3 regions of the Pseudoduganella sp. UC29_106 genome follow, and region 3 is predicted to be linked to each of the others. Evidence: predicted binding sites of a transcription regulator. Region 3 holds the regulator's gene; each other region holds the start of a gene.

Region 1 (7,564 bases), 1.7 Mb from region 3:
GCTGGCGTCGGTTTCGCTTTGCGGATTGAAAATGCCGGTGTAGCTGGCGTAAGCGGAGAGGTGAGAGTTCAGGTCATACACCAGGCCCACATAGGGCGTGGTCTTGCTGGCCGAGCGGAACTTGCTCACGCCGTAGGACAGGCCAGAGCTGTCCGCCTTGGCTGCAGTGAGGCCGGTGAGCAGCTTGGTGTTGTCGGCCAGGTCCCAGCGCGCGGCGACGAAGGCGGCCTTGCGCTTGTCCTCGTAGTAGCTGCCATCGAAGGCGGCATCGAACAGCGGCTCGGGGAAGGCGCCGTTCCAGGTCGCGAGCGAGGGCAGCGGGTCGCCGATGCCGCGGCCATACAGTGACTGGTCGCCCAGCGTGGATTTGGACCACGAACCGCCGAAGCTCAGGTCATGCGTGCGGCCGAAGAGCTGGAACTGGCCGGTGGCGGAGGCGTCGAGCAGGGTTTGCCTATTGTCGGAGTCGTAGCGCGAAGGGTAGGCGAAGAGGCCGAGGCCAGTGGCCTTGTCCGGTGTGCCATAGACGTAGAACAGTTTGCCGTGCGATTCGGTGGTGGCGCGCGAGACGGTGGCTTGCGCGCGCCAGCCGTTGTCGAAGCGGTGCGCGAATTCGATGAAGCTGCGTTTGTTCCCGACCTTGTTGCGGGCCCAGTCGGCGGCGGTGCTGGTGCTGTCGTCGAAGTTAGTCGGGCTGCCGTCGGTGTAGTAGAGGGGCAGGGCGCCCCACAGGCCGCCGCGCGTTTTCACGTCCTGGCTGGTGAAGCCGCCGGTGAGGGTGGTGTCGCGCGCCAGCTTCGCTTCCAGGACTGCGTAGAAGACCTTGCGGTCGTTGGAGAAGCGGTCCAGGTAGGAATCGCCCTTCTGGTAGGCGGCGACGACGCGGCCGTTCAGCGTGCCGGCTTCGTTGAGGGCGGTGGAGATGTCGCCCTGCACGCGGTGCTGGTCCCAGCTGCCAAAGGTGGCGCTGGCGGAGGCCTGGAAGTTCGCGGTCGGGCGCTTGCGGATGAAATTGACCGTGGCCGACGGATTGCCGGTGGCGGACATCAGGCCGTTGGCGCCGCGGACGATGTCCACCCGCTCGTACAGCGCGGTATCGAGGTCGCCGTAGACGTTGCCGAAGACGAAGGGGAGGCCGACTCCGTCGTACTGAAAGTTGATGATGTCGAAGCCGCGGGCGGTGTAGTAGGTGCGGTCGGTTTCCACGCGCTCGACGGTGACGCCGGTGGTGGTGGCGAGCATGTCGTTGACGGAGTCGAGGCGGAAGTCTTCGATCTGGGCGCGCGTGACCACGGACACGGATTGCGGGGTTTCGCGCAGGCTCAGGTCAAGGCGGGCGGAGGAGGCGGTGCGGCGGGTGGTGTAGCTGTCCGTGCTGTCGGCCTCGCCTTTGACGACTACGGTGGGCATGGCGGCGGGCTCGTTGGCGTCCACCTCCTCGGCAGGCGTCGCCCAGGCGCCCTCGGCAGCGAGGGCGGCAGCAAGGGCAAGCGGACGGAGGCGGGCAGCGGGGACAGGCAGCGGCATTTTCTTCCTTTTCTTATGAATGCAAATGATAATGATTCGCATTCTATTGTGCGCCGCCCAAATTGTCCACACCATGGGGTCAGATCCGACATTCGGACACGAACTCAGCGCTGAAGACTCTTTAGAGTGAACGGAGCCTTGTCCCGGATTTGTTGAGTTTGCTGGAAATTGGCAGGATTTGCCCTTTTCTGCGTCGGCCGAACGCATTTAGGGCATGTCGAAGCGTTACAGCCGAGCACGTGTCCGAATGTCGGATCTGACCCCAGGGTTAGTGGGCGGGGGATTGGGTGAGGGCGGAGCCGGTGCCGTGGCGGTGGGCTTCGCTGACGGCGGTGATGGTGCCGTCGGGGTTGAAGACGATGGCGTTGGCGGCGCCGATTTCTTCGTTTTCGTCACGCCAGGCGTGACCGAGTTGTTCGAGGGCGCGGGCTTGGGGAGAACCGGTGAAGCCGGGCTCGACCTGGGTGGCGGTGCTGTTGCGCTGGGAGAGGCGGGGCGCATTCAGTGCGTCGTACATGGACATGCCAAGGTCAACGTGGTTGAAGATAGTTTGCAGCACCGTGGTGATGATGGTCGAGCCGCCGGGGCTGCCGACTGTGAAGGCGGGCTTGCCGTTGCGGAAGGCGATTGTGGGCGACATGCTGGAGCGCGGCCGCTTGCCGGCCTCCGGCACGTTCGGGTGCGGGCCCGTGAAGTCGAAGTCGGTCATCTCGTTGTTGAGGATGAAGCCGTAGCCCGGCACGGTGATGCCGCTGCCGCCCCAGGATTCGATGGTGAAGGTGTAGGCGACGATATTGCCTTCCTTGTCGGACACGGCCAAGTGCGTGGTGTGGGCGCTTTCCGGCAGCAGCCTGGCCGGGGTGGGTGCCGGACGCAGCGGAATGCTGGGGTCATTCTGGAAGGCGTAGGGATCGCCGGCGGCGGCGAGCGGCATGGCGCGTTGCGGGTCGATCAGGGCGCGGCGGCGGGCGGCGTAGTCCTTGCTCAGCAGACCGGCGACGGGTGCTTCGGTGAATTCCGGATCGGCCAGGTAGGCGTTGCGGTCGGCAAAGGCCAGGCGCGAGGCTTCGAGGTAGAGGTGTTCGGCCTGCTCGCGCGGCATGGATTTCAGGTCGTAGCCTTCGAGGATGTTGAGCGCTTCGGCAATCGCGATGCCGCCGCTGCCGGGCAGGGGCATGCCGTACAGCTCGTAGCCGCGGTAGCTGCTGCGGATGGGCTGGCGCAGGCGCGCTTCGTAGTTCGACAGGTCGGCCAGGCTCATATTGCCGGGGCGAACTTTCACGCCGGACGCAACGGGCGGCATGTTGACCGCGTCGACAATGGCGCGGGCCAGCTTGCCCTGGTAGAAGGCTTTCACGCCGCCGGAGGACAGCAGCCGGTAGGTCTTCGCCAGGTCCGGATTGCGCAACAGGGTGCCGGCGGGGATGGCTTTGCCGTCGCGCAGGTAGAGGGCGGCAGTGGCGGGGAAGAGCCTGAATTTCTGTTCGTTGCCGGCCGCCAGCTGGCTGAAGTTGGCGTTGACGCGGAAGCCGTCTGTTGCGACCTTGATGGCGGGGGAAAGTACCTGCCTGAAGGACATCGTGCCGTAGCGGTCCAGCGCTTCATGCCATCCGCGCACGGTGCCGGGCACCCCGACCGCCATGCCGCTGGCAACGGCCGTGTCGAAATCGATGGGCTGGCCGTTGTCGGTGAAAACGGTGGGCTGGAAGGACGCGGGCGCCATTTCGCGGTGATCGATAGTGATCACGCGCTTTTCCTTCGCCAAGTAGATGACCATGAAGCCGCCGCCGCCGATGCCGCAGCTGAACGGGTCGGTCACGCCCAGCGTGGCGGCCGCGGCCACGGCAGCGTCAATCGCATTGCCGCCCTTATTCAGGATGGCCAGCGCGGCCTGCGAGGCCGGTTCGCTGATAGTCGCGACAGCGCCGCCGGTGCCGCTCGCGAGCGGACTGCCGGCATATGCGGCCTGGGCGGCGAGCGCCAGCGGAAGAATGATGGAAAGGATCAGGGGCTGGGCGCGGCGTCGCTGGGTCATGGGCAGTTATATCGGTTGGGCAATATTTACCCGCAAGCTTACCCGATAATCCGGCGCCGGCGCCTTCAGCGGTGGCGGTTCGGCCGGGTCCACCCCCTGCAGTGTGAAGACCAGCCCGTTTTTAGTGACCGATTTGGCGGCGCCAGGCATGTCTTCTGCCAGCACGAAGCTGGACTCGCCCTGCTTGTCGGTCAGCACGAAGCGGTAGCTGATGTGGCCGGCCCAGACGCAGACGGCGCCCGCCTTGCAGCGGCTGTCGTTGATGCGTTCGAGCTTGAGGGTGGTGGCTGGCGCGAGGGTAACGGTCTGGCCCTGCGTCAGTACGTAGTTTTCGCTGGTGCGTGGCGCGGGACGTGACGCTTCGCGTGGCGGCGGGGCACTGCAGGCCGCGGCGATAATCAGGGATAGTCCCGCAAAGCAAAAGCTCATGACTCTGGGTTTCATCATGTCCTCCCTGAAGGCATGAAACCATATTATCAAATCGCTACCTACTGCGGCGCACTGCTGAGCTAGAAAAAAAAGCGCCCTCTGAGGGGCGCTTAATTACTGTCGTTTTATTGTTGTTATTCCTTGCGGCGGCGCATTGCGCCCAGGCCCAGCAGGCCCAGGCCCAGCAGGGCCAGCGAGCCCGGTTCCGGCACTTCCTGGCTCGGGGCGCCCGGACCTTGCGGCTGGACCTGCGACACCAGGTCGGAGTCGATGGTGAAGTTGCCGCCGTTCTTGTTCGGGGTGGTCACTTTCAGCGACAGCGTGTGCACGCCGGAGCTGAACACGACATCGTCATACCACTTGGTGTAACCGCTTGGTGCAGCCTGGGCCGACTGGGTCAGCAGGTTGCCGTCCAGGTAGAAGTAGTACGTGGTTGGGTCCTGGTTGCCGCCGACGAGCGGGAAGAAGAAATCGAAGGTGGCGCCGAGGCCAGCATCGACTTGCAGTGCAGACAAACCGTTCAGGTCGGCAGGACGCATCGCGGGATTGGCGTTGTCGTTATTCCAATGGACTGCAATCGCGAGGTTATCGACCAGGGTGATTGGGGCAGCTGACGCGAGGCCGGTGGCGGCGGCGAGGGCCAGGGCGAGGGCGGTTTGTTTGAACATCTTTCTCTCCTTTGGGCGGTGACGCTAGGTTACATGCAAGTGCTATGCCAGAAAAGAAAGTCGTGTTGCATCAAGGACTTAAAAATTTCGTCAAAACATGGTGTAAAGAATATCGACACTTAGCAGTCAGAAAAAGTAACCGACATACAATGTTGAGAGGAAATAAAAAAGGCGCCGGGCCTTGCGGCGCGGCGCCTTTCGGGACAAGGGAACTCAGATGTAGGCGGCGAGTGCAGTCTTCATCTTTTTCAGTGCGGCAGCCTCGATCTGGCGGATGCGTTCAGCCGACACGCCGAACTCTTCTGCCAGCGTGTGCAGGGTGGCGCCCGAGCCGTCGTCGTTGGCCAGCCAGCGCGCTTCAACGATGCGGCGCGAGCGCGGGTCCAGCTTGGACAGGGCCGTTTCCAGGCCTTCGGACTGCAGGCGGGTCACCTGTTCGGCTTCCAGCACCTTGGTCGGCTCCATCGAGTCGGAAGACAGGTAGGCGATCGGCGAGAACTTGTCGTCTTCGTCGTCGCTCGGCGCTTCCAGCGCGATATCGCGGCCGCTAAGGCGGGTTTCCATCTCGATCACGTCTTCACGCTTCACGTCCAGGGACTTTGCCAGCTGGTCGATCTGGTCAGGCGACATCGCGTCCAGGCCCTGCTTATGGCTGCGCAGGTTGAAGAACAACTTGCGCTGGGCCTTGGTGGTTGCCACTTTGACCAGGCGCCAGTTCTTCAGGATGTATTCGTGCATCTCAGCCTTGATCCAGTGCATGGCGTAGGACACGAGGCGCACACCCTGGTCCGGATCGAAGCGCTTGACGGCTTTCATCAGCCCGATATTGCCTTCCTGGATCAGGTCGGCGTGCGGCAGGCCGTAGCCCAGGTAACCGCGCGCAATCGACACCACCAGGCGCAGGTGGGACATAACCAGCTTCTCAGCCGCCTTCAGGTCATTCTTGTCCTTCAGGTCGCGGCCCAGTTGTACTTCTTCCTCGTGCGAGAGCATCGGCATACGGTTTACCGCCGAAATATATGCGTCCAAGTTGCCCAGTGGAACCAGTGCGTTTTGTACGGACATCATAGTCATGTTTCTATCCTCGCTTCGAAGGGAATCTTTCATGTTTACCAGCATGCACTATGGAACTTAACCGGTTCTTAATGCTGACTTGCTCATCTTGCCGTCTTGCTGGTTGAACATATATTAGCACTCTCCTTCGATGAGTGCCAATTGGTGGAAATCTATGGCTGCGATAGCAATAATGCTATGGGGAAAAGCGCTTCCATAAAGGGGATGAGGTCAGGATAGTGCGGGCGAGGGTCGTGCTCTGTGCGAGAACGCACGTGCGTACCGCCGGCCCGGGAGCCAGGGCGGCGGCGCGCTCGGGGTTTAATTCAGGAGGGAAAGATGGCGCTGGACGGAGAGCACGGCGCCCACCAGGCCCAGCATGGCGGACAGGGCCAGCAAGGCTGTCATCGACAGCGGGTCCAGCGGGGCCAGCTGGAATTCGCTGGCGTACAGCCTTGCAAATTCGGCAATGGCGGTATTCAGCGGACGCAGCGCCAGGGCCACGGCGCCCAGTGCCACGGCGCCGGCGCACAGGCCAAGCATGGCGCCCGTGTAATAGAAGGGGCGGTGAATGAAGCTGTCCGTGGCGCCAATCAGCTTGGAGACCAGGATTTCCTCACGCTGGGTCAGCACCTGCAGGCGGATGGTATTGAAGACCACGGCAATCACCACCGTACCCAGGGTCGCGGCCAGCAGCAGCAGGGCCAGGCGCAGGATGCCCAGCAGGGCGGCCAGGCGCTTGACCCAGGCGGAGTCGACCTGCACGGACTCGACATTGGGCAGGGCGCGCATTTTGTCCGCAACTTCGTCGATCCTGGCGCTTTCGGCTGCGCTGCGGAAGGCATTCAGCTTGATCACGTAGCTGTCCGGCAGGGGATTCTCGCCCAGCGTATTCAGCACATCGGACAGGCCGCTCTTGGCATTCAGCTGTTCCAGCGCCTTTTCGCGCGGCACGAAGATGATCTTGGCGTCCGGCGCGATCGCGCGCAGGTTGCCGGCGATGGCGGAAGTCTGTTCGCGCGGCGCATCCTGCTTCATGAAGACGCTGAGCTCGGGCTCGACCGCCATCTGTTCGGACATGGGCCGCACGTTTTCCAGCAAGGTTACGCCCATGAAGGGCAGGGCCAGGGCGATGGCCACCACGAGGATATTGAAGAGGAAGGAGCCGGGCGCACGGCGCAGGTGGACCAGGGCGCCGCCCAGGGCAAAGGCGTGCTGGCGGAAGAAGGTGCTCATGCGGCCTCCTTCATCAGTTCGCCCCGCTGCAGGTGGATCACGCGCGCGGCATTGTCCAGCACCTGCTCATCGTGGGTGGAAATCAGGCAAGTCACGCCGACCGAATGGAAGGCATGCAGAGCGTCCAGCACCTTGCTCGCGCTGGCACGGTCGAGGTTGGCGGTCGGCTCGTCGGCCAGGATGATCTGGGGACGGTTGACGATGGCGCGCGCGATCGACACGCGCTGCTGTTCGCCGCCGGACAGGGCCAGCGGCAGGGCGTTGGCGCGCTCGCCCAGGCCGACCTTGTCGAGGGCGGCGCGGGCGCGCTGCTCGGCCGCGGCCTTGGGCGAACCGGTCACGATCAGCGGCATCATCACATTGGACAGCACCGAGCGGTCATTCAGCAGGCGCTGCTCCTGGAAGATCAGGCCGAGGTTGCGGCGCAGGAAGGGAACGCCGGCGGATTTCAGCTTGCCGATGTCCTGGCCATTGACCACCACCTTGCCGGCCGTCGGACGCTCCATGGCGGCAATCATTTTCAGCAGCGTGGACTTGCCTGCGCCGGACGGGCCGGCCAGGTAGACCAGCTCGCCCTTGGCAATGGTCAGGCTGATGTCGCGCAGGGCGACGGCAT
Region 2 (7,564 bases), 320 kb from region 3:
CAGGCTGGCGGCCTCGATCCCTTGTTAAAAGGTTAAACAGTCCCCAAATACAACGAAGGGCGCCAAAACGGTTTGCAAATAAATCAGTTTTGCTACAATCAGCCCTCGCGTTTGATTTGGGCTGTCCGCAGCCTGGCCAAGCATTAACAGAGACTTAACACGATAACGAAAGCGATCCATGTCTGACGAAACCCTGCAACCCGTATTCCAAATTCAACGCGTCTACCTGAAGGACATGTCGCTGGAACAGCCTAACTCCCCAGGCATCTTCCTCGAGCAGACCCAGCCGACCATCGAAGTCGCCCTGGACGTTGGCGCCGAGCCGCTGTCCGAAGGCATCTTCGAATCGACCGTGACCATCACCGTGACCGCCAAGGTCGGTGAAAAAGTCGCTTTCCTGGTTGAAGGCAAACAAGCCGGCATCTTTGAAGCCCGCAACATCCCGGCTGAACAGCTGGATCCGCTGCTGGGCATTGGCTGCCCGAACATCGTGTACCCGTACCTGCGTTCGAACATCGCCGACCTGATCACCCGTGCCGGCTTCCCGCCTGTGCACCTGGCTGAGATCAACTTCGAAGTGTTCTACCAGCAGCGTCTGCAGGCCCTGGCCCAGCAGCAAGCTGCCGCCGGCACCGAAGGCACTCCAACCGTGCAGTAATATTTCTGTTGTACCATGGGAGTCCGAGCGGCTCCTTGTCCACAAAGGCCCGTAGTGGCCTTTGTGCGTTTATAGACATGCGTTTTGCAATGAAAATTTCCCGTTCGATTGTTTTCGCCGCGGCCTTGCTGGCCTCCGCCAGTGCCTGGGCTGTGGACTACCGGACGGTAGGCGCTGCGCCGGCCATCCTGTACGATGCGCCGTCCAGCAAGGCGAGCAAGCAGTTCATCGTTCCGCGCGGCACGCCGCTGGAGGTCGTCCTGACCTACGGCGAATGGGTCAAGGTGCGCGATATTGACGGCGGCCTGGCCTGGACCGAGGCAAAAAGCCTGGGTGGCAAGCAGCGCAATGTCATGGTGCGCAGCGCCAATACCAGGGTGCGCGCCTCGGCCGACGAGGCTGCCACCGTCGTCTTTATCGCCGACAAGGGCGTGCTGCTCGAACTGGCGGAACCGGCCGGCAACGGCTGGACGAAAGTGCGCCACCGCGACGGCCAGAGCGGCTTTGTGCGCAGCACCGATATCTGGGGCCTCTGAAGTCAATGCCGAATAATCATAAGAACGCGGCCGCGCCGCGCAAAGTCAGCGTGCTCGGCGCCGGCGCCTGGGGCACGGCTGTCGCCATCGCCGTGGCGGCGCGCCATGATGTGCTGCTATGGGGACGCAACGCCGCCGCCATGGCGGAAATCGATGCCGCCCGCGAGAACACCCATTACCTGAAGGGCTACCCCTTCCCCGCCAGCCTGGCCGTGACCGCCGATTTCGACGCGGCCGTGGCCCATGTGGGCAGCGACGGGCTGCTGATTGCCGCCAGCCCTGTAGCCGGACTGCGTCCGCTGCTGCAGGCGCTGAAAGGCAGGAACATTCCGAACATCGTGTGGCTGTGCAAGGGCTTCGAATACGAAACCGGACTGCTGCCGCACCAGATCGTGCGCGACATCCTGGGCGACACGGTGCCGGCCGGCGCCCTGTCCGGCCCATCGTTCGCGCAGGAAGTGGCCAAAGGCCTCCCTTGCGCACTGACCATCGCTTCCTCTTCGGCCGCGCTGCGCGACTGCGTGCTGCAGACCGTGCACGGCGGCACCATGCGGGTGTACTCCAGCGAAGACCTGGTGGGCGTGGAAGTGGGCGGCGCCGTCAAGAATGTGCTGGCGATTGCGACCGGCATTGCGGACGGCATGGGCCTGGGCCTGAACGCCCGCGCGGCCCTGATCACGCGCGGCCTGGCGGAAATCACCCGCCTCGGCACCGCGTTGGGCGGCTCGGTGGAAACCTTCATGGGCCTGACCGGCATGGGCGACCTGATCCTGACCTGCACCGGCGATCTGTCGCGCAACCGGCGCGTGGGCCTCGGCCTGGCGCAGGGCAAGTCGCTGGACACCGTGGTTAATGAACTGGGCCATGTGGCGGAAGGCGTGCCTTGCGCGAAAGCCGTGCGGGAACTGTCCGCCAGGCTGGGCGTGGAGATGCCGATCACCAATGCCGTGGCCGGCGTGCTGTTCGATGGCGACAAACCTGCGGAATTGGTACAACGTTTGCTGGCACGGGACCCGCGCGTCGAGACCGGCCCTGCCGCCTGATCTATAATTGTTCATCAACGCTTTTTTCCTGAAAGCGAACGATGAACACTACCGAGATCGACCCGGGCGAGCTTGCCGTTGCGCCGGCTGTCATAGCCAAGTGGCAGGGCATTCTCGACCTCGTGGCGCAAGTCATCCAGGTGCCGGCGGCCCTCATCACGAAGGCCGAGCCGGGTTCCCTGCGCGTTTTCGTCAGCAGCCATTCCAGCGGCAACCCTTATGGGCGGGGCGAGTCGCCGCAGAGTTGCGGCTCGTATTGCCACACAGTGCTGGCCACCCGGCGTCCGCTGGTGGTGGCGAACGCGCTCACGGACCCGCACTGGCATGGCAGCCCCAATGCCCAGCAGGGCATGATTTCCTATATGGGCTACCCACTGCGCTGGCCCAACGACCACCTGTTCGGCACCATGTGCATCCTGGACAGCCAGGAGCACGCCTATGCTCCCGCCCACCAGCAGTTGCTGGAGCAGTTTCGCGACGTGGTCGAACAGGACCTGCAGCAGCTCTACACCTCGCGCCAGCGCGAGGAAGACGATGCGGCGATGATGCAGCAGATCATCATTACCGAGAAAATGGCTACCGTCGGCCGGCTGGTGACGGGCATCGCCCATGAACTGAATACGCCGCTGGGCAATATCGTGCTGTGCGCGTCCACGCTGGCGGACCGGCTCGGCGAGATATCCACGCAGGCGGCCTCCAGGAAGCTGACCCAGGGCGGGCTCAAGCACCTGCTGGAAGAAGGCCGCGACGCCTGCCAGATGATCGAACGGAACAGTGCCCGCGCAGGCGACCTGATCGCCAGTTTCAAGCAGATTGCCGTCGACCAGGATGCGCAGGAGCGGCGCCTGTTCAAGCTGGAAGAAACGGTACGCAATATCACGACGGCGATGGGGCCGATGCTGCGCCGTGAACATGTGGAGCTGGCCGTGGACATCCAGCCTGGCCTGACGATGAACAGTTATCCCGGTCACGTCGAGCAGGTGCTGGCCAAGCTGATCGACAATTCGGTGACCCACGCGTTCGTGGGCCGCGAGATACGCCGCATCACCATTTCAGCGGCGATGGACGGCGACATGGTGCAGTTGATTTATGAGGACAATGGCTGCGGCATCGCGCCCGATGTGCTGCCGCGCGTGTTCGATCCCTTCTTCACCACGCGCGTCGGCGGCGGTTCACAGGGGCTGGGACTGGCCATCGTGCTGAACGTAGTGCAGGCCATCCTGCACGGCACCGTGCGGCTCGAAAGCACGCCGGAGGCCGGCGTCCGCTTCACTTTCCGCCTGCCGCTCAATCCTTTAGCAAGATAGTCAGCAGCAGCAGCGAATCCTGGTTGGCGCGCAATGCATGCGGCGCGCCGCCTTCGAGGTACAGCATCTCGCCGCCGCGCAGGATCGCGGTGCGGCCGTGTGCATCGAACGCCACTTCGCCCTGCAGACATTGCAGCGTGATCTGCCCCTTCACGCTATGCTCCGGCAGCGCTTTTCCCGCCGGCAGCACGATACGAATCAGCTCCAGCTGTTCCGTCTTTGCCAGCGCAATCGACGCGAACTGCGACAGGTTCTCCCCCCGCCAGTCCCTGAATCGCGATGACCTGCCCGGATGATGCATGTGGTAGCGCCATGATGCCCTCCTCTGCGTTTCCTCCATGTTACCAGTCCCGCCCACACCGCACAGCTTCGCACCCATGCAAAAAAAAATCGGGCCGGCAAGGGCCCGATTTTTACGGCGCTCACTAACGCTTAGCCGATGCGTCGACGGCGGGCATAAGCCAGGCCAAGCAGGCCCGTGCCGAGGATCGCGAGCGTGCCTGGCTCCGGAATCTCGTTCGAACCGCCGCCACAGCCCGGCGTGCCGGGCCGACATGGCGCCGGCTCGCAGTTGGTCGAGCCAGGAAGGCAGGCGCCGGATTTTGCCGAGGTATTGTTATAGCCTTGCACGTGGACAGCCGCGTACAAGCCAGGCGCCGGATTCCTGCCCGGCAGTTGCGACAGCAGCTGGAAGTTGTCCACGCTGAGAATGCCGGACGCGATCGTCAGGCGATAAGTGGACGTATGGCCAATGCCCAGTTCGCCAGGATTCGCGTTGGCAAACTGGAAGATCCCGTCATAATCGCCGGACGCCGAGCCGTGCTGGCAATCGCCGCAAATGGTAGCCTTGGTCGCCGCCACATCACCCACGCCACCGATATGGCTGAGGACGCCACCCTGTGCGATGGCATCGCCGTTGAACCACCAGTCATTCACGTAAATGCCGGCCTGAAGCACGCCGGTGGCCACGCGCATGGTGATGTCGACATAGTTGGTGCCATAGTCGGTAAATTGCAGGGTGGCCCAGGTGTCCAGGCTGGTCTTGCCTGGCAGCAGCGATGCTGCTGTGCCGGTATAAATGTTCGCGTTATTAAAGTCCAATGTCCAGGTGCCGGCTTGAGCCATCGGGGCCAATGCGGCCAACGCAAGTGCCAGCATACTTGCTTTTGTTTTGAGGTATTTCATATGCTCCCTTTGATTGAATGTCCGGTCAAAGGGAGCAAATCTCGTGCCAAAAATACAAAATATTACCAAATCAATACGTTAGCGACGCACGATCTGAGTGCACCTTTACTAGGTGCAAGATTTCCCGACACTAACTTGTCAAACCGCAGGAGCACCGATGTTACGTTTGCCTGCCAGGTTCAGCCTGGCGTGGCGAAAACCGGGTCCGGCAGGCCTTGCACGCTGGGCGCCTCGGGTGCGCCATCGAGGTCGAGAATAACGATCTCGTTGTCCCCATTGCGCAGCCAGGGCGCGGGCAGGAACAGGCTCTGCTGCGGCCCGACACGCCAGTAGCGCCCAAGGTGATGGCCATTGACCCAGACGTGGCCCTTGCCAAGAGCACGCATGTCGAGGAAGGTGCTGCCCGGCGCACTGGTGCGGAAATGGCCGCGCCAGAATGTGGGACCGCGCTTCGCCGGCGCCCCACGCTCGAAGCGCAGGCCGGACAGGTCGTCCAGCGGCATATTGAACACTTGCCAGTCCACCAGCGGCTTGCCGCCCAGGGACACGGAGCGCGTGAGGCCTTTGCGCTCGTCCGGCAGCAGCGGACCAAAATTCACGCGGCCCATGTTTTCGACCACGACGTCCAGCGTGCTGCCGGGCTTGAGGTCGATAGTCGTTTCATGCTCGTTGCGCCGGCGGTCCATGGTGGCGAAAGTGGCGCCGTCGGCCAGCAGATGGGCGTAGTCGCGCACCGCACCCAGGTCCAGCTTGGCAGACGCACCCTCTGTGAAGCGCTTGCGGTAGACAATGAAGCCGTAGCCCTGTCCATACGCTTCCATATTGCGGGCCAGGTGGGATGTGCTGGGCTTGGGCAGCGCATCGACCAGCGCTACGGACTCATCCAGCGTGAAGCGCGGCACAGCGATCGTGGGCGTCTGCTTCGGCAGGTCCGGCAGGCGCTCGCCCGGCGCCAGGTGACGTTCGATGGCGGCGCGGATGGCGTAGAACTTCGGCGTAGGCCGCCCTGCCTCATCGATCGCGGCGTCGTAGTCGTAGCTGGTGGTGTCGGGCGTGTAGTTGGTGCCCTGGCTGTTGGCGCCGGGTTGCCAGCCGAAGCTGGTGCCGCCGTGCGCCATGTACAGGTTGAATGAAATGCCCTGCCCCAGCATCCAGTCCACCGCATCGGCCGCCAGTTTCGGACTGGTCTGATTGTGGCGCGAGCCCCAGTGATCAAACCAGCCGGCCCAGTATTCGCCGGCCATGCGCGGTACATTCTGGCGGAAGGCAGCGAGCTGTGCGAAGGCATCCTTCACCTCATCCAGCGTCCCGTTGAAATTGACGACGGGCGTTATGCCGGGCAGGGTGCCGCGGTCGAGCAGGGTCGGATCGGGGCCGTCCGAGGTGAACAGGGGCAGGTCGAAGCCGGCTTCGCGCATCTGCTTCTGGATGGTTGCCATGTACTCGTGGTCGTCGCCGTACGAGCCGTATTCGTTCTCCACCTGCACCATCAGGACCGGCCCGCCGCGCGAGGACAGGAGCGGCGCCACTTCCTGCGCCACCCGCTTCAGGTAGCGTTCCGACGCTGCCAGGAAGCGCGGGTCCATGCTGCGCACGCGCAGGCCGGGCGTACGCAGCAGCGACGCGGGGAAACCGCCAAAGTCCAGCTCCGCGCAGACATAAGGGCCGGGACGCAGCACGACGTTCAGGCCCTCTTCCCTGGCGGTGCGAATGAACGCTGCCAGGTCCAGGTTGCCGCTGAAGTTGAATTGCCCCGGCTCGGTCTCGTGCAGGTTCCAGAACACATAGGTGGTGATGGTGTTCAGGCCCATCGCGCGCACCTGCTGCAGGCGCTCGCGCCAGAACGCGCGGGGGATGCGGGCATAGTGCATCTCACCGGCGCGGATGACGTAAGGTTTGCCGTCCAGTTCGAAGTGGTCGTTCACCACCGCAAAATGCGGCGCAGCCGCCTGCGCGCCCAGCGCCGCCATCATCATGCCCAGCGCCGCCAGGCCCTTCATTCCTTTGAATTGCAATGCAGTCTCCTCGTAGTTAAATAGCCGTTATTATTTTTCTTTGGCGCTATTCTAGTAATTGCCGGAAGAGTCGAGCTATGCAATTCTTGCGAAAATCTATAAATTAGATAATGGTAGCGCTAATACGAAAGAACCGTGTCGGGCATACTTTCATATTGCCGTAGTTATTAGAAAATGCCATATTGAATTATTTTACGAAATAACCGGACACACGCCAGACACCATCAGCGTCTTTGCTGGGGGTTACAGTCTCAATCGCTGCTTTCTTGTTTGCGAACTGTGTCTGGTATTGAATCAAGACATATTGGCCGGCCGGAGCGCCGGGAAGCTGTTCGGTGTAGGTGGCGGAGATGAGGGCTCGTTTTTCGAGGGGGCCGAGCGGCGACCGGGCGCTGGTGATCGCGGTTTGCCAGTCGGATTGGGAAATCGCGGTTCTGAAAGGCTGGGCCGCCTCGTCCCAGCTTGAGGCGTACTGCGCGGAATCGACCAGCGTGAGCCAGCGCTGGGCGACGGTTTGAGCCTGTTGCACGGCGTCGGGTTCGGGCTGGACCGCAGACGCGCTGGCCGAAAGCAGTGTGAAAAATATTGAAGCAATAATTTCCCGCATGAGTCCCCCTAATGTCGAATAGTCAGCACCGCCTGCCACTATGCCACAAGCCACGCAGCTGTTATTTGAAAAACACCTTCCTGACTATTTCATAGACGACCAGCGCCGCAAATAAGAAGGCGGTGGCGTCAATGGCCATTATCGGCAGGGACGGCACGCGGATGACTTTATCCAGCAGCGTATAGGCAGTTGCAAAAACGAAGGCAATGGCGA
Region 3 (7,564 bases):
GGATGGCCGAGACTTCCGCGCCCGTGGCGGCAATGTCGATTTCGCCCAACTCCCGGCCGACGCATGAGGCGCCATCGGCCAGCGCCACCGAATGCAGGCGTACCAGTTCCGACTCGTCCGCCGTATCGCTGGCGCCGTGGAAGTAGCCGCGCAGCGAGGCATAGCGTTCCTCGCGGGCGCGCTGCACGCGGTGCACTACTCGCCGCAGCGGCACGCCCAGCATCACCAGCGCGTGGGAGGCCAGCATCAGCGAGCCTTCCATCATTTCCGGAACCACTTCGGCGGCGCCGGCGGACTTCAGCCGGTCCAGGTCCGTATCGTCATGCGAGCGAACAATGACGGGCAGGGTGGGGGGCCAATTCGTGCACCAGGTGCAGCACCTTCAGCGCGGACGGGGTGCTGGCATAGGTGATCACAACCGCCGAAGCGCGGTAGATACCGGCCGCCACCAGGGATTCGCGCCGCGCCGCATCGCCATAGGAAACGTTGGCGCCCGCCGTCTGCGCTTCCTGCACCCGGGTCGGGTCCAGGTCCAGCGCGTGATAATCGATCTTCTCCTCGGTCAGCAGGGTGGCCAGGCTCTGGCCGGAGCGGCCGAAGCCCGCCACGATCACGTGCTTGTTGGTGGACATGGTGCGCGCCGCGATCTTGGTCAGCGTCAGCGACTGCATCATCCACTCGTTGGCAGAGAACTTCAGCACAATCTTGTCCGACTGCTCGATCAGGAAGGGCGCCAACAGCATGGACAGCACCATCGACGCCAGCACGACCTGCACCACGAAGGGGTCGACCAGGCGCATGCCGCCCACCACATTCAGCAGCACGAAGCCGAACTCGCCGGCTTGGGCCAGCGCCAGGCCGGTGCGCATCGCCGTGCCGGTGGAGGCGCCGAACAGCCGCGCCAGGCCGGCGATCAGGGCGAATTTCAGCAGCACGGGGCCGGCCAGCAGGATCAGCACCAGCCACCAGTTCTCCGCCACCACGCGGATATTCAGCAGCATGCCGACGGTGATGAAGAAAAGCCCCAGCAGCACGTCGCGGAAAGGCTTGATGTCCTCTTCCACCTGGTGCTTGTATTCGGTTTCGGAAATCAGCATGCCGGCCACGAAGGCGCCCAGCGCCAGGGACAGGCCGGCCATCTCGGTAATCCAGGCCGCGCCCAGCGTGATCAGCAGCAGGTTCAGCATGAACAGCTCCTGCGAGCGGCGCTTGACCACGATGGTGAACCACTTGCGCATCACGCGCTGGCCGATGAACAGCAGCAGCACCAGCACCACCACCGCCTTCAGGCTCGCCAGGGCCAGCGTGCCGGCCAGGTTATCGGGATTCTTGGCCAGGGCCGGGATCAGGATCAGCAGGGGCACCACGGCCAGATCCTGGAACAGCAGGATGCCGACGATATTGCGCCCATGCTCGCTTTCCAGTTCCAGGCGCTCGGTCAGCATCTTCACCACGATGGCGGTGGAGGACATCGCCAGCGCGCCGCCCAGGGCGAACGAAGCCTGCCACGTCAGGTGGATGGAAGGCGGCAGCACGAAGTGGATGACCCAGCCAAATACCATTGTGGCGACGATGGTCAGCGCCACCTGGGCCATGCCCAGCCCGAACACGATGCGCCGCATGGCCATCAGCTTGGGCAGGGAGAACTCCAGCCCGATGGAGAACATCAGGAAGACCACGCCGAATTCGGCAAGGGAGTGGGTGGCGTCGCTTTCGGTGGCCAGTCCCAGGGCATTGGGACCGATCAGGATGCCGACCGCCAGGTAGCCCAGCATGGGCGGCAGGTGCATCATGCGGAAGGCGACCACCCCCAGCACCGCGCTGGCGAGCAGCAGGAGGGTCAGTTCAAGAGGCGTGAACATTATCTGATCTTAGTCGATTGGCACCGTTGTTTGTTGCGTCTGGCAAGTTTTTTGCTTTACCAATTCGGCTATACTTCCGGCATGAGTGTAACCGATGAAAAAACAATGCTGAAAGTTTTTGATGCCAAGACCGCAACCCGCGCACTGGAACTGGCGCGCGAGGCCCTGCAAATCGAGACGGACGCGCTGCGCGCCCTGCATGAACGCCTGGCGACCGACGAATCCGTAGGCAAGGCCGTGTCCCTGTTGCTGCAATGCAAAGGTCGCGTCGTGGTATCCGGCATTGGCAAGTCCGGCCATATCGGCCGCAAGATTGCCGCTACGCTGGCGTCCACCGGCACCCCGGCCCTGTTCGTGCACCCGGCCGAAGCCGCGCACGGCGACCTGGGCATGATCACGCCGGAAGATGCGGTGATCGCCATTTCCTATTCCGGCGAGGCGGCCGAACTGATGGCCATCCTGCCGGTCGTGAAGCGCATGGGCGGCGTGGTGATCTCGATGACCGGCAAGCCGGAATCGAGCCTGGCCAAGCTGTCGGACGTGCACCTGGACGTTTCCGTGGCCAAGGAAGCCTGCCCAATGAACCTGGCGCCCACCGCCTCCACCACCGCCACGCTGGCGCTGGGCGACGCGATCGCCGTGGCCCTGCTGGACCTGCGCGGCTTCAAGGAAGAGGATTTCGCCCGCTCGCACCCGGGCGGCGCCCTGGGCCGCCGCCTGCTGACCCATGTGCGCGACATCATGCGTACCGGCGCCGCCATCCCCGCCGTGGGCCTGGACACCCGCCTGCCCGATGCGCTGCTGGAAATCACCCAGAAGGGCATGGGCATGACCGCCGTCGTCGATGCGGACAACAAGCCGGTCGGCGTCTTCACCGACGGCGACCTGCGCCGCATGATCGAAAAGGTGCAGGACTTCGGCAAGGTCGTCATCAAGGACGTGATGCACCTGAGCCCGCGCACCATCGGCCCGGACAAGCTGGCCGTGGACGCTGTCGCCATCATGGAAGAATTCCGCATCAACCAGATGCTGGTCACCGATGATGCGGGCATCCTGGTTGGCGCCCTGCATATCCACGACCTGACCCGCGCCAAGGTGATCTGATGAGCCGCCCCTACAATATGGACAACGTCAAGCGCGCCGCCAAGGTGCGCCTGATGATCTTCGACGTCGATGGCGTGCTGACCGACGGCAGCCTGCACTACGGCCCCGAAGGCGAGATGATGAAGACCTTCAACGTGCACGATGGCCTGGGCATAAAGCTGCTGCAGGAATCGGGCGTGCAGACCGCCATCATCAGCGCCCGCCGTTCGGCCACCGTAGCTGCGCGCGCCAAGGACCTGGGCATCGAGTTCGTGCACCAGGGCGGGCACGACAAGCTCACCCCCTTCCGCGCCCTGATCCAGCAACTGGGCCTGACCGAAGAGCAGGTCGGCTTCATCGGCGACGATGTGGTGGACCTGCCCATCCTGAGCCGCGTGGGCTTTGCCGTCAGCGTGCCGAACGGCCGCCCGGAAGTGCACAGCCGTGCGCATCATATTACCGAAGCGGCCGGCGGCCGCGGCGCCGTGCGCGAGGTGTGCGAATTCATTCTGCGCGCCCAGGGCAACTACGAGCGCATCATGACCCAGTTCATGGTGTAAGGGAGCAGCATGCGCAACCAGAGGACCGCCCACCGTTTCCGCCTGTCGCTCGGCATGCTGCTGGCGCTGTTTGCCGCCGTCGGCTCCTTCTGGATACTGGAGTTGCTGAACCGCGCCGGCGAGGAAATGCAGGCCGATATGCGGATGAATGAACCGGACTACATCGTCGAACGCTTCAGCTTCGTGCGCCTGAACAAGGTTGGCAAGCCAAGCTACATCATCTCCGGCGACAAGCTGACCCACCGTCCGATCGACGATTCCTCCGAGATCGACAAGCCGATCGTGCGCAGCCTGGCCGAGGACAAGCCTCCCATGGATATCCGCTCGAAAACGGCGCGGGTGGATGATGTGAACAGCCGCGTGACCCTGCGCGACGAGGTAAGGATCGACCGCGCCGCCGGGCAGGCGAACCAGGAACTGCACCTGGAAACGGATAAGCTGGTGATCTACCCGGACGAGGACCGTATGGAGACGGACCAGCCGGTGCGCATGAAATCGGGTGAAACCACCGCGCAAGCCAGTGGCATGCGCGCCAATAACGCCAGCCGACAGTTGGAACTGTCCGGCCGCGGCACGCTCGTCTTCCCGCCGAAGGCGCGCTAACCCAATACGAATGGAATTACGATGAAAAAACTCCTGCTTTCGGCAGTCCTGGCTTTGGTGAGCGGCATGGCCGCCGCCGAAAAAGCCGACTCCTACAAGCCGATGGAAATCAAGTTCGATAACCTGGAAGTGGACGATGTGAAGCAGCAGCGCATCGCCACCGGCAATGTGGTCCTCACGCGCGGCACGCTGTTGATGAAGGCGGCGCGCGCCGTGGTGTCGCAGACGCCGGAAGGCTTCCAGCACGTGGTGCTGACGGGCGGCGGCGGCAAGGCCACCTTCCGCCAGAAGCGCGACGGCGAAGGCGACCAGTGGGTGGAAGGCGAGGCTGAACGCATCGAGTACGACGAGAACGTTGAACTGGTGAAGATGTTCAGCAAGGCGAAGATCAAGCGCCTGGAAGGCGCCAAGCCGAGCGACGAAGTCGAAGGCGAATTCATCTCCTATGACAGCCGCAAGGAATTCTTCAGCGTGAAGAACACTTCCACCGGCGAGAGTAAAACAGGGCGGCGGCCGCGGCACGATGGTGATCCAGCCGACGCGCACCGCTCCACCGGCAACGCCGCCGGCCACGACCAACCCAACGCCAGCGGCAGGGAAATAAGCATGGCGGTTTCGACTTGCGAAAGCACCCTGGTCGTCAAGGGCCTGCAAAAGACCTACGGCAAGCGCCAGGTGGTGCATGACGTGTCGCTGCAGGTGGATTGCGGCGAAGTGGTAGGCCTGCTGGGGCCGAACGGCGCGGGCAAGACAACGTCCTTCTACATGATCGTGGGCCTGGTCGCGTCCGACGCAGGCACCATCGATATCGGCGGCGTGGACGTGTCCATGCTGCCCATCCACAAGCGCGCCACCCTGGGCCTGTCCTACCTGCCGCAGGAAGCTTCGGTGTTCCGCAAGCTGACCGTGGAAGAGAATATCCGCGCCGTGCTGGAGATTCAGAACGTGGACGGCAAGCCGATGACCAAGGCGCAGATCGACGAGCGCCTGGAAGCCCTGCTGGCCGACCTGCAGATCGAAAAGCTGCGCGAGAACCAGGCGCTGTCGCTGTCCGGCGGTGAACGCCGCCGCGTGGAAATTGCGCGCGCCCTCGCCACCAACCCCCGCTTCGTGCTGCTGGACGAGCCGTTCGCGGGCGTGGACCCGATTGCCGTGATCGAAATCCAGCGTATCGTACGTTTCCTGAAGGAGCGCAATATCGGTGTGCTGATTACCGACCACAATGTGCGTGAGACGCTCGGTATCTGCGATCGCGCCTACATCATCAACCAGGGTTCGGTGCTGGCTTCGGGCCGCCCGGACGATATTATTGCCGACGAGTCTGTCCGCCGCGTGTATCTCGGCGAACACTTCCGCATGTAAGCAAGGCCATGAAACAGTCACTGCAACTGCGAACCTCGCAACACCTGGCGCTCACACCGCAGCTGCAGCAATCCATCCGCCTGTTGCAGCTCTCGACGCTCGAGCTGCACCAGGAGTTGGAGCAGCTGCTGAGCGACAACCCGCTGCTGGAACGCCTGGATGATCCGCTCGATCATTCGGTGCGCCTGCTGGCGGACGGCGCCATCAACCAGGGCAATGGCTCTGCCGAAGCACCACAAGAGTCCGCGCCGCAAGGCGAGGGCGAATCCGCGCCCAGCGCCGAAGCCGACAGCTATGAAGGCGGTGAAGGCGGCGAAGGCGAGGGCGGCGACATAGGCGATAGCGACTGGAGCGATTCCGGCCGCAACAAGTCGCCGGACGACGAGGACAGCCGCCCGCAATTGGAAGCGAACCACTGCACGCTGCGCGAGCACCTGCTGGAGCAGATGCGCGTGACCGTGGCGGAAGCGCGCGACCGCGCGCTGATGGAAATCATCATCGATGCGCTGGACGAGAACGGCTACCTGGAAGAACCGCTGGAAGAGATCCATGCGCGCCTGCCGGAAGAGCTGGAAGTCGAACTGGAAGAGTTGCGCACGGCCCTGTTGCTGCTGCAGAACTTCGACCCGGTCGGCGTGGGCGCGCGCAATGCGTCCGAATGCCTGGCGCTGCAGATCAAGCGCCTGCCCAATGTGCCCATGGTCACGCGCCGCATGGCGCTGTGCATTGTCGAGAAGCATCTGACCTGGTTTGCCCAGCGCGAGTTCAACAAGCTGAAGAAGGCGCTGGACTGCGACGATGAAGACTTGCGCGAAGCGCAGGCGGTGATTCGCCAGTGCAATCCCCATCCGGGCGCTGAATTTGCGTCAGACGTGTCAGACTATGTCGTGCCGGACGTGATCGTGAAGAAGAGCCGCAATGGCTGGCAGGTCAGCCTGAACAACGACGTCATGCCGCGCCTGCGCGTGAATGCCTTGTACGCGAGCCTGCTCAAGCAGGGCAAGGGCGAATCCCAGATGAGCGCCCAGCTGCAGGAAGCCAAGTGGCTGATCAAGAATATGCGCCAGCGCTTCGACACAATCCTGCGCGTTTCGCAGGCGATAGTAGAAAGACAAAAGAACTTTTTCAGTCATGGCGCAGTGGCCATGAGACCCCTTGTGTTGCGTGAAATAGCTGATACACTGGGACTACACGAGAGCACTATTTCTCGGGTAACAACTCAAAAATACATGCTCACCCCGCATGGCATGTTTGAGTTGAAATATTTCTTTGGAAGCCACGTCGCGACTGAAGCTGGGGGTGAAGCCTCATCGACTGCGATCCGTGCGCTGATCGTGCAATTGACAGGAGCAGAAGACCCGAAAAATCCTTTATCCGACAGTAAGATTGCGGACATGCTGGGAGAACAGGGCATGGTCATAGCGCGACGTACTGTTGCCAAGTACCGAGAAGCATTGAAGATCCCACCAGTAAGTCTCCGCAAGTCTTTGTAGTGCACGGTTCCGCTGCATGCTACAAGCATGTATGAACTTGTAAGCGACATCATCTTTAGGAGTGTGTATGAATCTCACCATCAGTGGACATCATGTCGAAGTGACCCCAGCGATTCGCGAGTACGTGCAGAACAAGCTGGAGCGGATTAAACGCCATTTCGATCAAGTGATTGATATTGCTGTCATCCTGACTGTAGATAACCTCACCGAGAAAGAAAAACGTCAAAAAGCAGAGATTAATCTGCGCATGTCGGGTAAGACTGTGTATGTGGAGAGCCTTTCGCAAGACCTTTATGCCGCCATCGATACGCTGATCGACAAACTGGATCGCCAGGTCATGAAGCACAAGGACCGCGTGCAGAACCATAACCACGAAGCGATCAAGCATCTGCCGGACACTTACGAAGCACCAGTCACCGCTATGTAAAGGACACGCGGGACTCATCAACAAAGGGCGCATCTGGCGCCCTTTTTGCAACCTCACCCTGAGAACAATGAGCGAATACGTCATCACCCACATCAGCAACAGCACCGGCTTCATCACCCTCGACCGCCCCAAGGCACTCAACTCCCTCTCCCTCGACATGGTGCGCGCCATCAC

The links. The regulator sigma-54, encoded in region 3, starts transcription at its own class of promoters, with help from an activator protein. The targets are predictions, from matches to a motif close to TGGCANGNAANCTGCTTT.
Region 1: ACHMW6_RS04385 (PEP-CTERM sorting domain-containing protein) is a predicted target of sigma-54. The motif match lies at 4,692-4,709, and genes of this name have one in related genera.
Region 2: ACHMW6_RS33220 (PEP-CTERM sorting domain-containing protein) is a predicted target of sigma-54. The motif match lies at 4,761-4,778, and genes of this name have one in related genera.

The regions. Positions count from the first base shown of each region.
Region 1 covers NZ_CP171977.1:799,023-806,586, forward strand. The annotation lists gene ACHMW6_RS04370 (TonB-dependent siderophore receptor) at 1-1,527, opposite strand, end outside; gene ggt (gamma-glutamyltransferase) at 1,796-3,562, opposite strand; gene ACHMW6_RS04380 (hypothetical protein) at 3,569-4,009, opposite strand; gene ACHMW6_RS04385 (PEP-CTERM sorting domain-containing protein) at 4,126-4,659, opposite strand; gene rpoH (RNA polymerase sigma factor RpoH) at 4,873-5,727, opposite strand; gene ftsX (permease-like cell division protein FtsX) at 6,034-6,948, opposite strand; gene ACHMW6_RS04400 (cell division ATP-binding protein FtsE) at 6,945-7,564, opposite strand, start outside.
Region 2 covers NZ_CP171977.1:6,685,862-6,693,425, forward strand. The annotation lists partial or broken gene grxC (glutaredoxin 3) at 1-36, shown strand, start outside; gene secB (protein-export chaperone SecB) at 179-658, shown strand; gene ACHMW6_RS33200 (SH3 domain-containing protein) at 748-1,194, shown strand; gene ACHMW6_RS33205 (NAD(P)H-dependent glycerol-3-phosphate dehydrogenase) at 1,200-2,237, shown strand; gene ACHMW6_RS33210 (ATP-binding protein) at 2,279-3,544, shown strand; gene ACHMW6_RS33215 (cupin domain-containing protein) at 3,525-3,923, opposite strand; gene ACHMW6_RS33220 (PEP-CTERM sorting domain-containing protein) at 3,977-4,702, opposite strand; gene ACHMW6_RS33225 (glycoside hydrolase family 35 protein) at 4,909-6,744, opposite strand; gene ACHMW6_RS33230 (DUF4019 domain-containing protein) at 6,932-7,351, opposite strand; gene ACHMW6_RS33235 (hypothetical protein) at 7,413-7,564, opposite strand, start outside.
Region 3 covers NZ_CP171977.1:6,368,662-6,376,225, reverse strand. The annotation lists partial or broken gene ACHMW6_RS31750 (cation:proton antiporter) at 1-1,862, opposite strand, end outside; gene ACHMW6_RS31745 (SIS domain-containing protein) at 1,944-2,966, shown strand; gene ACHMW6_RS31740 (KdsC family phosphatase) at 2,966-3,505, shown strand; gene lptC (LPS export ABC transporter periplasmic protein LptC) at 3,515-4,108, shown strand; partial or broken gene lptA (lipopolysaccharide transport periplasmic protein LptA) at 4,130-4,543, shown strand; gene lptB (LPS export ABC transporter ATP-binding protein) at 4,715-5,470, shown strand; gene ACHMW6_RS31720 (RNA polymerase factor sigma-54) at 5,479-6,963, shown strand; gene hpf (ribosome hibernation-promoting factor, HPF/YfiA family) at 7,031-7,390, shown strand; partial or broken gene ACHMW6_RS31710 (enoyl-CoA hydratase/isomerase family protein) at 7,458-7,564, shown strand, end outside.